Regions from separate parts of the Lysinibacillus sp. Y5S-8 genome, predicted to be linked through region 2. Evidence: riboswitches for the same ligand, from Rfam matches in the RefSeq annotation. Region 2 holds a riboswitch; each other region holds the start of a gene.
What was found. Region 2 has a riboswitch for cobalamin ahead of V6670_RS20990 (hypothetical protein). Riboswitches for the same ligand answer to the same signal wherever they lie in the genome.

Region 1: linked by a shared signal. The riboswitch ahead of V6670_RS11585 (glutaredoxin) and the one ahead of V6670_RS20990 (hypothetical protein) in region 2 are both predicted to bind cobalamin.
Region 3: linked by a shared signal. The riboswitch ahead of V6670_RS10735 (ABC transporter substrate-binding protein) and the one ahead of V6670_RS20990 (hypothetical protein) in region 2 are both predicted to bind cobalamin.

The regions. Positions count from the first base shown of each region.
Region 1 covers NZ_CP145889.1:2,382,479-2,388,223, forward strand. The annotation lists gene V6670_RS11580 (hypothetical protein) at 432-1,067, shown strand; cobalamin riboswitch at 1,351-1,529, shown strand; gene V6670_RS11585 (glutaredoxin) at 1,643-1,867, shown strand; gene nrdI (class Ib ribonucleoside-diphosphate reductase assembly flavoprotein NrdI) at 1,864-2,223, shown strand; gene nrdE (class 1b ribonucleoside-diphosphate reductase subunit alpha) at 2,220-4,313, shown strand; gene nrdF (class 1b ribonucleoside-diphosphate reductase subunit beta) at 4,301-5,269, shown strand; gene dut (dUTP diphosphatase) at 5,281-5,718, shown strand.
Region 2 covers NZ_CP145889.1:4,296,953-4,302,697, reverse strand. The annotation lists gene ytvI (sporulation integral membrane protein YtvI) at 1-75, opposite strand, end outside; gene V6670_RS21000 (hypothetical protein) at 166-714, shown strand; gene V6670_RS20995 (glutathione peroxidase) at 799-1,344, shown strand; cobalamin riboswitch at 1,445-1,645, shown strand; gene V6670_RS20990 (hypothetical protein) at 1,798-2,355, shown strand; gene V6670_RS20985 (ABC transporter substrate-binding protein) at 2,339-3,289, shown strand; gene V6670_RS20980 (tyrosine-protein phosphatase) at 3,432-4,199, shown strand; gene V6670_RS20975 (MATE family efflux transporter) at 4,350-5,705, shown strand; gene V6670_RS20970 (putative RNA methyltransferase) at 5,708-5,745, shown strand, end outside.
Region 3 covers NZ_CP145889.1:2,207,675-2,213,419, reverse strand. The annotation lists gene V6670_RS10745 (S9 family peptidase) at 1-614, opposite strand, end outside; gene V6670_RS10740 (precorrin-3B methylase) at 686-1,363, opposite strand; gene V6670_RS10735 (ABC transporter substrate-binding protein) at 1,414-2,406, opposite strand; cobalamin riboswitch at 2,569-2,756, opposite strand; gene V6670_RS10730 (translation factor GTPase family protein) at 2,939-4,885, shown strand; gene V6670_RS10725 (hypothetical protein) at 5,214-5,745, opposite strand, start outside.

The sequences.
Region 1 (5,745 bases), 1.9 Mb from region 2:
GGTGTTGAGTGTGACGAATTACCTTCATCATACTCATAGTGCGACAACCAAAAAAAGAGTCTCTATTCAATATAGACGACTTATTTTATATTGGTTGAAGAACTATGAAGTATATCAGTCATAGCTAGCATCTTACCATTAGGGCAAGATGTTTTTTTTATGAATAAATAGGGGTGAACAAGATGACATCACATTCAATTTCATTGTTAAAGCAGCAAATTATGAACAACCTTTCTGGTGAGCATATTAGGCCATTATAGCTTTATATTAGGAAGTTAATAGAAGAAAACCCAAATGATTATACATCTATTAATGATGCCTATTTAACGATCAAGCTTGAATTAGTCGAGACATGTCATGATAGTAGATAAAAAATCTGAAGTGAAGTGAATAATTAAATGGAATGCAAAATGAACAAATCTGAAGACATAATGGACAACATAGATATGAATCAAAAAGTTTTATATAGAAAATTGGATCATTTTGAAATGGAAAGAGGCTTAGTATTAGAAAGTTTAGACATTTTTCTAAGGTGGAATCAACAAACACAATACCTTTCCGAAGACAAGCTTCAAAAGCTTTGGATGAAACTGGTAAGGAAGTATAAATTCTCTCTCGATGAATGGGAAAGAACTGCTAGTCGTACAAATATCCATGCTTATCTAGTGAAGGAGCAAGGGCATGGGTTACAAAAGTTGATGCGCTTTTACAAAGATCGACACGGCATAAAATGGTTGGAAAATGCATTTCATTATGGAATGTTATTGCTCATTGAAGTTGGAAAAATGCCTGGATTAGAAATGTTTTTCCTAACAAATTTAATATGTTACAAATGGGAAAAGGATTATTTAGAGGATGCAGATGTTCAACAGTTTTTTTGTCATTCAATAAATGGTAAAGTGAAGGAGGTCTATGAAAGTTTCAGGGCTTTCAATCAAGAACAGAATCTGTTAACCGCAACTACACTCTATAAACTTTTATCAAAATATAATCCTCATTTTCAAGTGAATTCGGCAGCAACGCCTGAATTTTATAAGGAATTGTCCTTATTTGTCGAAATCGAGTAATCCATACGTTCGACATGTCAAACAGTCTATTATTCTTTAGAATATAGGCTGTTTCTATGTGAAATACGCTAGTATATTTAATGCTCATAGATCCGTAGTAACAAAAAATCTCGTACATAGTTTAGATACACAATGAATTAAGATATAAGTAATAGATGGTGAAATTCCTTCGAAAGTTATGATCGAAAATAATGAATAATCAAAAAATAAAGAAGTTTAGAATCTAGATTTACTTTTTATATGAAGGATGGTACACTTAAAACTATTGAACAACAACTATATATTGTGTTCGTTTTATATAGGTGCTACTATATGTAGTTTAAAAGGGAAGTTCGGTACAATTCCGACGCTGTCCCCGCAACTGTGAAGCTGACAATGATTACAACCACTGTGCATTCGCATGGGAAGGGAATCAGAGGATGAAGCAAAGCCAGGAGACCTGCCTCTATAAAACAATTAATCATTTCTTCGGGGATTAAGAGATGGGAACGTCAGTATTTTTGGTATGGTAACGTTTCCATTTAGCTATCTCTCTAGAGGAGATAGCTTTTTATTATATGAAAAGAGGGATTTCTATGAAACTTTATACGAAAACAATCTGTCCAAAATGCCTTTGGGTAAAATCTGAATTACAACGTGCAGGACTTGAGGCAGAAATTGTCAACATTGATCACGATGAACAAGCTAAACAAACAATAATCGATGCAGGCTTTTTAAGTGTGCCTGTTTTAGAAATGAATAATACATTTATAGGAGATGTTAAGGACATAGTTTCTCATATTGAGATGATTGTTCTATGATCGTTTACGCAAGTCGTACAGGAAATGTCCGGAATATTGTTTCCAAATTAAGGGCAGAGTCTGTTGAGCTCTCTGAGGAATTACAATTGAATAAGCCTTATCTTTTAATTACTTATACTGATGGCTTAGGCGATATCCCTGCAAAAGTGGAACGTTTTTTAGAAAAAAACAGAGATTTTTGTAAAGGTGTAGTTGCCAGTGGCAATAGTAACTTTGGGCACAACGTATTTGGGGCTGCTGGCGAGAAAATCGCTGCTACCTATCATGTACCCTTAGTGAGAAAATTAGATTTACGAGGAAATCAAACAGATTATGAAGCCATACAAACGTTTTATGAAACGAGGGTAATAAGATGAAAACCTATTTAAAGCTAAATAATGACGTACTGAATCGTTATAGTTCAACTGGGCTACTCGAATTAGAAAAGGATCGTGAAGCTACACGCCGCTACTTTTTAGAGTATGTCAACGTGCGTTTACGTTACTTTATTGATATTGAAGAAAAAATACGTTATTTAGTTGATGAGGGCTACTACGAGAAAGCATTTATCGACATGTACGAAATAGAATTTATTAAGAAGTTGTACAAAAAAGCATATGATTATAATTTCCGCTTCCCATCCTTTATGAGTGCAAGTAAATTTTACGATAGCTATGCTATGAAAAGTCGTGATGGAGAAGAGATTTTAGAAAAATATGAGGACCGTATTGTCATTATCGCCTTGTATTTAGCACAAGGGAATACGGTGCTAGCAGAACGTTCTGTCGAAGCAATGATGGAAGCTTATCAGCCTGCTACACCAACAGCATTAAATAGTGGTAAAAAAGCACGTGGTGAATTAGTGAGCTGCTTTAAATTATCGATGGATGATTCCATGAATAGTATTGCTGAAAATATTGGTTATTGCTTAGAGCTATCAAGACTTGGCGGTGGGGTTGGAGTTAACTTAACTGATTTACGCCCTTTAGGTGACCCTATTAAAGAGATTCTAAATCGTGCCAGTGGTGTCATCCCAGTTGCTAAACTGTTAGAAAATTCTTTCAGTTATTCCAATCAACTAGGGCAGCGAAATGGCTCTGGTGTTGTCTATTTAAATATTTTCCATGCAGACATTGAAAATTTCATTTCATCTAAAAAACCGAATGCCGATGATAAAATTCGCCTCGCAACCCTTTCAACAGGAATTATTATACCTAGTATTTTCTTCGAACTGATGAAACGCGATAAAGATATTGTTTTGTTTAGCCCATATGATATATATAAAGAATATGGCAAACGCATGTCTGAGATTTCCATTTCAGATATGTACTATGAGCTACTTGATAACCCTAAAATTCGTAAAATTAAACGTTTGAATGCACGTAGGCTGTATACAGAAGTGAAAAAAGCACAATTTGAATCGGGCTATCCGTTTGAAATTTTTGATGATAATGTCAATGAAGTGCATCCTTTAAAAAACATCGGTCGCGTAAAAATGTCCAATCTATGTACCGAAATCTTGCAAGTTCAAGAAACAAGCATTATTACAGATCAAGATCAACCGAATGACTATGGATTAGATGTATCCTGTAACTTAGGGTCGATTGATATTCATGCAGCAAGTAAGGTCAATGATTTCGAAGCCTTAATCGATACGGCTATGCACCTATTAACAAATGTGTCGCAAATGACGCACATTAAAAATGTACCGTCTGTTGCAAAAGCCAATCAATTAATGCATTCAGTAGGGCTTGGTTGTATGAACCTCCACGGCCATCTTGTGACGGAGGGCATTTTATATGGCTCCAAAGAGTCGATTGATTTCATGGATCGTTTTATGGAAGCGATGAACTTTTATTCACTCAAATCATCGATGGAAATGGCTAAAGAAAAAGCTGCAACTTTTTATCGATTTGAGGACAGTGATTATGCATCAGGTAGCTACTTTGACCAATATGTCAATAAAATCGACGAAGAACTATCACCTGTTGTGTTAAAAGCACTTGGCAATATTCCAATCATTACGAAAAACATGTGGGAAACGCTTAAGCAAGATGTGATGCAATATGGTCTATTCCATTCCTATCGTTTGGCTATTGCACCAACTGGCAGTATTTCCTACATACGTAGCTGTACGGCTTCTATTGCGCCATGTACTGAGCGTGTAGAGGTTCGTGATTATGCAGATAGTAGAACGATTTATCCAATGCCTCATTTAACAAATGATAACAGTCATTTATATGTAGAGGCATATGATGTTAATCCGTATGATTTAATTGATTTGTACGCTGCTTCTCAAAAACACGTTGACCAAGGTATTTCCATGACGCTTTATGTAACAGATAATTGGACAACTGAACAATTAGCTAAAGTATACATTTATGCATGGGTAAAGGGCATTAAGTCCGTTTACTATGTTCGTCAACGATTACAAAGCTTAGAGGAGTGTGTAGCATGTCAAATATAATTTATGAGGCGGTCAATTGGAATAAGGCAACGAGTGAACTTGCCCAAATATTTTGGGACCAGCAATGGAAGCAAATTTGGTTTCCTGAGGAAATTGCGGTCAGTAAAGATATCAAACAGTGGAAAAGCTTTGAGCATCAAGACACGTATAAAAAAGTGTTCGCGGGATTAACGTTACTAGATACAGTTCAGACCAATATAGGGATGAATCGTGTGGCCGCTTATACAGACGATTTACAAGAGAAGGCTGTCCTAACCGTTTTTGATGCATTTGAGGCAATCCACGCCAAATCCTATTCTTATATTTTTACAACGCTTTGTACAAACGAAGAAATAGATGAGTTATTTGAATGGGTCAAAAAAAATGAGTTTCTACAATATAAGGCCAATAAAATTGCAGATATTTATAATAGTATCGAAGAAAACGATCCAGAAAGCTTATGGAAAGCGATGTTCTCCTCCGTTATGCTCGAATCTTTCCTTTTCTATTCTGGCTTTTTCTACCCGCTGTACTTAGGAGGACAAGGCTTCCTACGAAACAGTGCTGAAATTATATCACTTATTTTACGCGACGAATCCATTCATGGTGTCGCAGTTGGATTTTTTGCTCAAAATCTATTCAAGCAATTTTCAAAAGAAAAACAAGAAGAGCTAAATTTATGGGGCTATGAGTTATTATTAGATTTATATCAAAATGAAATGAAATATACGGATGATATTTATGCGGAAACAGGATTATCACCTGAAGTGAGAGCCTATGTACGATATAATGCTAATAAAGCCTTAATGAATGTTGGTTTTGAAGCAATGTTTCCAGAAGAAGAAGTCAATCCGATTGTGATGAACGGTATTCGTAATGAAGGCTCCACATATGATTTCTTTTCACAAAAGGGGGCTACCTATGCTAAAGCAAAAGTAGCGCCAATTACAGATGACACATTTAATTTTAATCGTTAGGATGGAAAATAATGAACATAGAAGTAAAAATTAAAAGAGTACACGCGGATGCAATACTACCAATGCAAGCCAATCCTGGTGATGCAGGCATGGATCTCTATTCCATTGAAGCGATAGAAATACCAGCAGGCGTAGCCAAACTTATTAAAACAGGTATACAGATTGAATTACCTAAAGGAACAGAGGCCCAAATTCGACCAAGAAGTGGACTAGCATTAAAGCATAGTGTAACCGTACTGAATAGCCCAGGCACAATTGATGAAGGCTACAGAGGGGAAATCGGCGTTATTTTAATCAACCACGGCCAAGAACCGTTTATCGTCGAAAAATCCATGCGTATCGCCCAAATGGTCATTCAGTTTGTCCCATCCATTCAATTAGTAGAAGTAGATGAATTATCACAAACGATCCGAGGAGCATCTGGATTTGGAGCAAGTGGTACTAAATAAAAAGATGACAAAGAAATCCTGTGTGTA
Region 2 (5,745 bases):
AAAATAGGCAGCTACAAGTAGAGAAAGAATCACAATCAATCGGAAAATCATTTTCCTAGCATTAAATTTATTCATAAACTCACCTTCTTTGAGAAAAAAATTAAGTTAAGTGTACCATAAATCAAATTTTATTACGTTCTGAAACAATAAAGGTAGGGATAAATTATGGAGAAAGAGATTTTGCAACTTTTTAATAATCTAACAGAGCATGACCGCGATATTGAATCTTACGAGGAACTAATAAAAATTCTGCAGGAACCCGTAGATTGGACATATGCAGTCTGGGAACAGCTTGTACAAGCACTTACATACAAAGATGGTCATGCACGTGCACGTGCTGCACAAATTTTATGCGCCTTAGCCGCAAAAAGTGACCCAGAAGAAAGGGTATTGGAGGATTTTTTAAAGATTTGGGCTGTGACTTATGATGAACGATCCGTTACAGCTAGAAATGCATTACAAGCTATTTGGAAAATTGGGCTAGCAGGTCAAGTACAAAGTGACTTAGTGGTGTCTTATTTAGCAAAGAGATTTCAAACTTGTTTAGATGAGAAGCATCCGACTCACATTCGCCATGATATTATTGTATCTTTTAAAAAGCTATATGACGAGACAAGTGACATAAAGTTATTAGACATTGCCCATCGTTTAATTAATGAAGAGCAGGACGTTAAATCTAAGCAGAAGTATAAGTCAGCCATCCGTTCAACGTAACGAGATGGTGTTTTTTGTGCAAATTATTTGGTAAATTATTGAATAGTCAACTATAATAAATGAAAAAATAAAAGGGGCTAGGACATGAGCATTTATAATTATTTAGTACGAAAACCTAATGGTGAAATTTTATCGATGGAAACTTATCGTGGAAAAACGATGCTAATTGTCAACACGGCGAATCAATGCCGATTTACATATCAATTTGATGACTTACAAAAAATGTATGATAAATATGGGAAAGATAATTTTGTCGTTCTAGGATTTCCTTGCGATCAATTTGGTCATCAAAATCCTGAAGATGGCGAGGAAACTACGCATCTTTGTAAAGTGAATTATGGAGTTACCTTCCCGATTTTTGAGCTTGTACAAGTAAATGGAGAGACTACCCACCCATTATTCAATTATTTAAAACATGAAGTAGATTTTCGAAAGTTTGGCAAGGCGAGCATGCAGGAAAAAATGCTTGCTGAAGCAATTGTTCAACTTGCCCCAAACTTTTTAGATGGTCGTAATATTCGCTGGAACTTTACAAAGTTTTTAGTAGATGCTAACGGCAAGACCGTTGCACGCTTTGAACCAACAGATTCACAACTTGATATTGAACAGGCAATTGAAACTATACTATAAAACAGTTTTGTTTATCTTATTCTTTAGAAATAGTGACGATCCATTCAAAGCACAGCTATTTTTTCCTATTAATATATGATAAACTGCTTTACAAGTGAATTATTCTTGCAGAATAAAAGGTGCTAACAAGCATAATCGGGAATTCGGTGAAAAACCGAAGCTGTTTCCGCAACTGTAAGTACAGCTAGTATAAAGGTTTGCCACTGTCTCAAAAGAGATGGGAAGGTACTTTATCACACATTCGTTTTTTATGTAATGAACTGTACAAGCCAGGAGACCGACCTTTGTTTGAACGTATAAAAACTTCTCGGAAGCTAGGAGGATATACGGCAAATACATAGGCTATGTCATGTTAATTTGGCCATTATTATGTTATTTTCGTCGTTCCTTTGCGTAAAGGAGCGGCGTTTTTTTATGCAAGAATTTTCATAATGGAAAGTGGGGGGATCGCAAGTGAAAAAAGATGCACGTTATTCTTGTTATCCATTTATGCGTGAGAAAGCTTCGACGGTTGATTTTGAGATTCGAACAGACAGTCTGACTACGCATTTGGGAGTTGCTTTAGCTGCAGTTAAGAAAGAGGATGTACAAGCTGTTGTAGAAGATTTAATGGTTATTTTACCTATGGCCTACCATGTCAATGGCTCGGTTCGTGGAAAACTAGCTGTAACAGAAGAGGATCTTGCTTGGTTAAGTGAGCGCTATGATTTTTATGTTCGTCATGTGAAGGAAGAGATACAAAACTTTGTCTTACCTCAAGGTACGGAGGCTGCTGCTGCTCTACATCTTTGCCGTAGTGAAGCCAAAAAATCATATCGTACATTACACAAAGTATCGGAGGAACGAGAGGTTCCAGCTATTCTTTTTGATTATTTAGGCCTATTAGCCAATGTGTGCTTCGTTATGGCTGTCTTTATGAATCAACAAGCAGGGATAGCTGAAATACCATTTATTAGTAAATCATATCCGATGAAAAAGAAAAAGGAGAATAATAATGAAGAAATTATTTAATGTTCAATGGCTAACAGTACTCTTCCTTGCAATGATTTTAGCAGGTTGTGGTACTTCAGTAGATACTAAAAATAAAGACGCTTTACAGGATACACAACAAACAGAGCAAACAAACTACAAAGTGACAGATGATCGCGGTGTAGAAATAGAGTTTAAAGAAGTACCAAAAACAGTTGTATCATTGCAACCAAGTAATACAGAAATTTTGTTTGCTCTAGGTGTTGGTGATAAAATCGTAGGAGCAACTGAGTACGATACTTACCCAGAGGAAGCACAGAAAATTGAACGGGTTTCTGATTCTGTGAATTTTAACAGTGAACGAATCATAGCGTTGAAGCCAGATGTTGTTATAGCTTATACGATTGGTGATAAGGATGCAATGAAATCACTTGAAGATGCTGGAATCAAAGTGTTTGTTATTAAATCAGCAGCTACATTCGATGATGTTTATGGTGACATCGAACAGATTGCAGCTGTAATGGGTGTTGCAGATAAAGGAAATGAAGTAAACGAAGAGATTAAAGCGAAATTAGCTGACGTTAAAACAAAGGTGAAGGAAGTAAAAGCACCGAAAAATGTTTATTTAGAAGTTAGTCCTAAGCCAGATATTTATACAGCAGGCTCTGGTACTTTCCAGCAAGAAATACTAGATGCAGCCAATGTTAAAAATATTTTTTCTGACTTGAGCAGCTGGGCACAAGTTTCTGAGGAAGATGTCATAGTGAAAAACCCAGATGTTATTTTAACGACAGTAAGCTACACAGAAGATCCAATAGGGGAAATACTTGCACGTGATGGATGGAACACAGTGACAGCAGTTCAAAATAAAGCAGTACAGACTCTTGATACAGATATCTCTAATCGACCTGGCCCACGTATTGGGGAAGCCGTAGAACTAGTAGCAAAGGCTGTCTATCCAGAGTTATTTAAATAAGAAACCATTCAAGGCTAGCTGTATACTGACAGCTAGCCATTTTTATGTGGGTTGTTATTTCCTAGTGTGAAAATTGGAATTAATTGAGTTAGTTCTATAAAATAAAAGTAAGAATGCTCGATAATTTTAGGAGGTGTAGTAATTGGAACAGTTAGAGACAAAGATAATTCCATTTGAGGCAGTTTATAATTTTCGAGATATGGGGGGATATAGGACAAGGGATGGGCGCATTGTAAAGAACGGTTTATTTTACCGCTCAGCGGCTCTTGGGAAAATGACGCTGGCGGATAAAGAGCTATTTGAAACATTAGGGATTAAAACCATTTTTGATTATCGTGATCATAATGAGGCACACCATAATCCTAACCCTGTGTTCTCGCACGCTCAATATATTCAAATACCAGCGAAGGGGAATCATACATTTGAAATGCCTACAAATGCTGGTGGTAGAGATTTTTATAAAGCAGTAAGCCCCGAAATGTTCCGAGATTTTTATGCACAGATGCCGTTTAATAATCCTTCCTTTAAAGAGTTAATGAAAACCATACAAAATCCTGACAATTTGGGTCTTGTCCACCATTGTGCAGTTGGTAAGGATCGCACAGGTATAGGGGGAGCTCTTATTTTGCTAGCCTTAGATGTACCTGAGGAGACGATTATGGAAGACTATTTAAATACGAATATCCATTTACGTCCAATGGTAGAAAGAATGGCACAGGCTATTCAACATCAATATAATGAGCAAGAATTACAGCAATTTTATGCATTAATGTCTGCTCGAGAAGACTATTTACAAGCAGCATTGGATGCTATGGATTACCATTATGGCTCAAAGACTAAGTTTTTAGAGCAGGAGTTTGGCCTAACTATTGCTAGACGAGAGCAATTGCAAGCCTACTGCTTAACATAACAATGACCCCTTTCACATAACTGTGTGAGAGGGATTTTTTATGTGGAAGCGCTGTCTTCCTATAAACCTCTTTACAGTCTGAAAATTTATGATAAGATACAATAGATTTTTAAGAAAAATATAGGAGAAGTGAAAGTATTGGCAGAGACAATGAAAGAGACAAATAAGTTAAGTCTATTCCATTTAACATGGCCTATTTTCTTAGAAGTATTTCTATTTATGTTAATGGGATTAGCCGATACTTTTATGCTCAGTGCTTTATCAGATAATGCTGTATCCGGAGTAGGTGCAGCCAATCAATATATCCATATTGCGATCTTGATTCTTGAAGTGGTAGGGAATGGTGCGTCCATTGTCGTTTCACAGTATTTAGGTTCAAGACGTTTTTTTGAAGCAGCGAAAATATCGGCTTTAGCTGTCACAATGAATTTGGTTGTTGGACTGTTAATGAGTATTCTATTTTTCTTCTTTGCAAAACATTTAATGACTATGATGAACTTGCAGGGAGAAGTACTTCACTATGCACAAAGTTATTTAGTTATCATCGGGAGTTTTATTTTTCTACAGGCTATTATTAATGCACTTGCTGCAATTATTCGTGTACATGGTTGGACGAAGCAAACGATGTATGTATCACTTGGCATGAATATCTTGCATGTTGTGCTAAACTACGGTCTGATTTTTGGGAATTTAGGTTTACCAGAGCTTGGTGTAAAAGGAGCGGCTATTTCTTCGGTCATTAGTCGAGGATTAGCTGTACTAGTGTTTTTCTGGTTGCTCTATCAAGTGATGGAAGTACGCGTGAAGCTACACTATTATTTTGATTATTCTAAGGAATATGTAAGGAAAATATTAAACATTGGTTTACCTTCTGCATTTGAGCAGGTACTTTATCAGTTTTGTCAGATTGTCTTTTTATATTATGCGACATATTTAGGAGCAGAAACACTGGCAGCACGACAATATGCTATGAATATTTCGATGTTTACGTATTTATTTGCGATTGCCATTGGTACAGGAACAGCTATTATTATCGGACGTCATGTGGGGGCAGGGAAGAAGGATGAGGCATACCATCAACTATGGATAAGTGTCCGTGCGGCATTTGTTTTTACGATTATTATGGTTGCAGTCGTTACGATTTTCCGCAAACCACTCATGCATGTTTTTACCGATAATCCAGATGTCATCACTATTGGAGCATCTGTGTTAGCCCTCAGTATTTTGCTAGAGACTGGCCGTACAATGAATATCGTTGTCATTAACTCTTTACGTGCTTCTGGAGATGCCAGATTTCCTGTGAAGATTGGTTTTCTATCGATGGTTTGTATGAGTCTTCCGCTTGGTTATTTATTTGTATTTGTATTGGATTGGGGCTTGGTTGGAATATGGCTAGCTATTTCAGCAGATGAATGGGTACGTGCAATTATCGTATACTTTAGATGGAAAAGCCGTAAATGGGAGCGATTTGCCCTCGTTTCACCGAATGAACAGAAGGAGGCATAGAAATGGGAGCATTATCTAAACGTGCGATAGCGGCAGCATT
Region 3 (5,745 bases), 2.1 Mb from region 2:
CCATCGGGTGACCATGTACCAAGATGGACATGATTGTTTCCTTCCGTCACTTGCTCTAACTCGCCCGATTCCAAATGGACGATCGCAATTTGACTAAACTGCTCCATATCCAAAAAGCCTGCCGCATCCGATTTATGTTTCATCTTGTCTATTTCTAAAGGCTTTAGTTCTTTTTCTTCTTTCTTCTCATCCGTTACCTTATCCAAAATCGTTTCATCTTTACCTAGCTTGATAGAAAAGGCCAATTTCTTGCCGCATGGTGACCACACAGGTGATGTCACACCATTTTTACAATATGTCACCTGCTTTGCCTCTCCGCCTGCTTTTGAAAGAACATAAATTTGCGACTTGCCTGTTCTTGTGGATAAAAACGCAACTTGACTACCATCAGGTGACCATATAGGAGAACTTATTCTATCCTCCCCAAATGTCCATTGCTGTGGTGTTTTGTTCTTCATGTTTATGTAAAACAAATTCGAGACATAATCTTTTTTCTTCTCATCAATACGTGTCTCAACATAAACTACCTCAGTCCCGTCAGGTGAGAGCTGTGGATCGGCTACTGATTTCAAGTGGTAAAGATCTTCTGGTTGAATCCCTTGTTTCGATGTCATGTTCTTGCTCCTTTGTATTGTCATTTTCTGTACTCTACTACAATACTTCGACACCCTAAGTAATATTCCTGCTAGTTAATTGATTTTTTTACTAATTCCCAATATTCGGTTGATTTTGTTCTACGATAAAATTTAAAAAAGGGTTCATTCGGACGAGCATGTTCCTTATAAAGGTTCATCATTTGTAGCAAAAAATCTTCAATGTGCTCGACACCTACCTTTTTCGCAAATAACGTGCCCGCCTGCGCCTTTGCCCCCATCGGTACAGCGCCTAAATAAACATCAAAGCTCTCCTGCTGATAAACAAGTCCAATATCATCATAGACTGCATTGTAGCAGGCTGACGCACAGCCATTGATGTTAACACGTACTCTTGCAGGTACCTCGATCCCCTCTAAAGCATGATAAAGCTGTTCGGTTATCGGAGCAGCCTCCATCTTTTCACCATCACAAAAATCACAGGCCTTCATGGCGATGATGGGTCCTGATGGTGCAACATAAAGACCCACTTCTCGTAAGGCTTGCATAGCCTCTGTCACGGCACTCGTTGGAACGGACACTAAAATACTATAGGAGGCCGAATACTTAATCGCCCCCTTTTCGCCAGCAATCTCTGCTATTTTTTGAAATTGTGCAGGCGTATAATGCTTATTAATAATACCCGGGCTGACAGCTAAGCGTGTAAATTCGCCATGACGATTAAGTGTTTCAAATGTTTGATCTGGTACGTTTTTCTGAAATGCATTCATTGATATCGCTCCTTATGAAAAAGGAGCTAGCACAATGCTAGCTCGGAATTTTAAAAGTTATCAGGATAGAAGCCCTTCGCTAAAATTTCAATAGCCTCTGCCGCACGAACGCCTTCAGACGCAGCTGACAGTGGTAGGATGACAAAGCGATCACTTTTAACAGCTTCCATCTCCTTTAATGCTGGATCATTTTTTAAAAATTGAATCTTTTGTTCGGCCGTTGTTTCACCATAATCGATCACGACAACTACCTCGGGATTACGGTCTACCGCATCTTCCTTCGACACGGTTGTCCAGCCTGATTCCACATCACCAAAAATATTTTGACCACCAGCGATTGACACTAGTTCATTCATAAAGTTTTGACCAGCTGTAAAGACATCCTTTTCACCGCTATCAAACACGAGAACACGTAATTTCTCACTATCTTTTGGTAATTTAGCTTGAATTGCCTCCACATCTTGCGTCATTTGCTCAATTAAGGCTTCTCCACGATCCTCAATACGGAAAATTTTTGCGATATTACGAATATCAGTGAAAATATCCTCTAGTGTTGGCTTTGTCATATTGGAAGCCGTATGTAAATACGTATGAATGCCTAATTCCTCAAGCTCTTCCGGTGTTCCAACACCCTTTTCACCAAAGCCACTCTTCCAGCCTGCATATAAGAAATCTGCCTCGGCATCAATTACTTGCTCCTTCGTTGGGTATTGATCAGAAAGCACAGGCACTTTATCGTATGCTTCTTGTAGGGGCTCGTAGATTTTATCATCTAAGTAAGCTGTCCCTACCATGGAATCCTCTAAGCCTAGCGCTAGCATAATCTCTGTCACATGCTGATTTAAACTAATCGCTTTTGTAGGTGCTTCCTTATATGTTTGAGTTGTTTCATTATTGTCAATGGTTACTTCCGTTGCTGCCTCAGATGGCTCAACCTTCTCACCTTGCGCTGCTGATTCAGGTTTGTCCTTTGCATTACAAGCCCCTAAAACAGCGACCAAGGCAATGACCATCACCAGCCATAAACTTTTCCATTTCTTCATGTCCTTTTCTCCTTTGTTGTTCATCTATAGAAAGAAATCAAAGACTTCTTTGCTACCAGGATTCGTGGGAAGGGCATAAAAAAACCCTCTTGTCGCCAAGAGAGTAGCATAGTGAAAAAACGGTACATTACCTTTATCACTATCCCCATCCTCGTGGTTCTTAGTCAAAAAACACATACTGGCAGGTATCCTGGCTTAGGTTCATCATCTATACGCCTTCCCATAGTTAAACTACAGTGGCATGCTGTACAGACTCCCCATTTACAGTTGCGGGACAGCATCGGAATTGCACCGATTTCCCTTTTAAGCAAATGACAAATGCCATTTGCACCAATACGTTCTATAATGGTTAATACTATTGATAGACTAGCAGAAGAAAATTTGTAGCTCAATCAGTAGTATATTGCTAAATATATAATCATCATTATATTAGCACTATTTCGACAAAAATACGAACTATTTTACAAGAAATATATAGGCTAGTATTCTGTTACAATGAAGAGATAGCTATAGATAGAAACGAGGATATGTTATGTACAAAACAATTGGTGTACTTGCGCATGTGGATGCAGGTAAAACAACCTTCTCTGAGCAAGTACTTTTTCATACACAAAGCATTCAAGCTCGTGGTCGAGTTGATCATCAGGATACCTTTCTCGATCATCATGAGCTAGAGCGCAAGCGTGGTATTACCATTTTTGCCGAGCAAGGTCGCATGAACATAGGCGACGATACATACACGTTGATTGATACACCAGGGCATGTCGACTTCTCCCCTGAGATGGAGCGTGCCATTCGTGTGATGGATTATGCCATTGTTATCATTAGTGCGGTCGAGGGCGTACAGGGTCATACGGAAACCGTGTGGCAGCTTTTACGCAAATACCATGTCCCAACATTCTTCTTTATCAATAAAATTGATCGCGAAGGAGCCAATGTGGAGGCCGTTATGACACAGCTCCGCAAGGATTGTTCCCAGCAGGTGCTGTTCGTCGATGAACCGCTTCGTACTGATTATGTTTCAAGCAGCATCATGGAATGGTTGGCTGAGCGTAATGAAGAGCTGCTCGATGCCTTTTTGAATGAGTCATTAGAGCATGAGCAGTGTCTTACTCAGCTACAGACCATGATTCAAAAGGAATGTGCCTTCCCCTGCTTTACAGGCTCTGCCTTAAAGGATGAGGGCATCAAGGAATTGCTTGCCCAGCTCCCTCTATTAACAGACACCCATTTTGAAGTGAATGCACCGTTTGAGGGGGAGGTTTTTAAAATTCGTCATGACGGCCACCAGCGTTTAACATTTATGAAGGCTGTCAAGGGAGTTTTACATGTTCGGGATGAATTTTCGTTTGAAGAAGTGACAGAAAAAGTGACTGAAATTCGCCTCTATAATGGCAGTCGCTTTGATACCGTCCAACAGGTTGAAGCGGGAGAGATTTTTGCTGTTAAAGGACTTAGTCAGGCCAATATTGGAGATCGCATCGGCACTACTATGCTGTCACAGCCCTATGAGCTTGTCCCAACGCTACAGGCAAAGGTTCAATATGAGGGCCATCAGCATATCAAGGAAGTGTTACAAATTTTCCGTTTACTAGAAGCAGAAGAGCCTTCCTTACGTGTGGTTTGGCAGGAAAAGTTCCAGGAAATCCATGTGCACATTATGGGCGTTATTCAGTTGGAGGTACTGATAGAGGTGTTAATGAAGCGTTTTTCATTAACGGTCTCCTTTGGCGAGCCCCAAATTTTATATATGGAAACCATTGCGACGACGGTGACAGGCTATGGTCATTTTGAGCCCCTCAAGCATTATGCAGAAGTTCATTTACTAATGGAGCCCAATCCACGAGGAGTAGGTAATACATTTAGCAATGCCTGCCATGCGGATCATTTATCAGTAGGCAACCAACGCCTTGTTGAAAAGCACCTGTTTGAGCGTGATCATCATGGCTTACTCACAGGCTTCCCTCTGACAGATGTTCATTTTACACTGCTAACAGGTCGCGGACATAATGAACATACATCGGGCGGCGATTTCCGAGAAGCTAGTTTCCGTGCGCTACGTCAAGGACTTGAGCAAGCACAGAACATCCTGCTTGAACCCTATTATCGCTTTAAAATGAAGGCTTCGAACGACTTTATCGGCCGCATGATGAGCGACATACAGCAAGCTGCTGGCACATTCGATGACCCCATCTTATCCGAAACAGATGTTGTGCTAACGGGACGAGCACCCGTTGCCACCCTAATGAGCTATAGCACAACCTTTGCGGCCTATACCAATGGTAAAGGCGCACTCACACTCCAATTTGATGGCTATGATGTATGTCATAATGCCGAGGAAATTATTTCGCACATGGGCTACGATAAAAATGCCGACCCAGAATACAGCTCCTCCAGCATCTTTTGTGCAAAGGGCAAAGGATATTCTGTTCCTTGGCACGAAGCACAAGCAGCCATGCACTTGTCTGTAAGTAGGTGATCCTGCCCGCGCGAAGCCGTTTGCTTGCGCGGGTGTTTACTTGCTTCGAGCGAGAGTATTTCATCTGTTTCCGCGAGTATTCGCTGTCCGAACGAGAGTATTTCATCTGCTTCCGCGAGTATTCGCTGCTCGAGCGAGAGTATTTCATCTGCTTCCGCGAGTATTCGCTGCTCGAGCGAGAGTATTTCATCTGCTTCCGCGAGTATTCGCTGCTCAATCGAGAGTATTTCATCTGCTTCCGCGAGTATTCGCTGCTCAATCGAGAGTATTTACCCCCTACCCTTCAAATAAATAAAAACAAGCCCTCCGTTTGATGGAGGGCTTGAGTTTATAATGCGCCTACTGCTTTCTTTGTAGGGCTGTGCACAAGGTATGCAGGCTCGACAATCACGTAGTCATGCGTGTTTGTGAAATCAACTAGCACTTTACCAGGATAACTTTTTAAAATTTGCAGTTGATCAATTAATTGCAGCAATAGCTCGTGACCGTTGCCACGTGGATGCCAGTTGAAATGGTAATCATTTAATGCCTGAACCGCTTCAATAAATTGGGCATATTCCTGCTGCACAAAGGCTATTAACTTATCATGTTGAGGCGCTAAATCATGGATATATGTTTCATAAAAACGCATCACAATCGAGCATAATACATCATTGACACGTGCTGCACTTAAAACAGGCTTTGGCTCCAGTGACAGACGGTCAAGGTTGGGCTTGGCACGTGTGGAATCAATGCGTGTAATTAAATGGTATGGCTCCCCGTTAACCTCATAGACAATCGGGTTAGTCGGCATATACATCATAAAGCTATTGGTCTTCGTTTTCAGTTGATCGGTTACCGCTGCCTTCGCGAAAAGATGC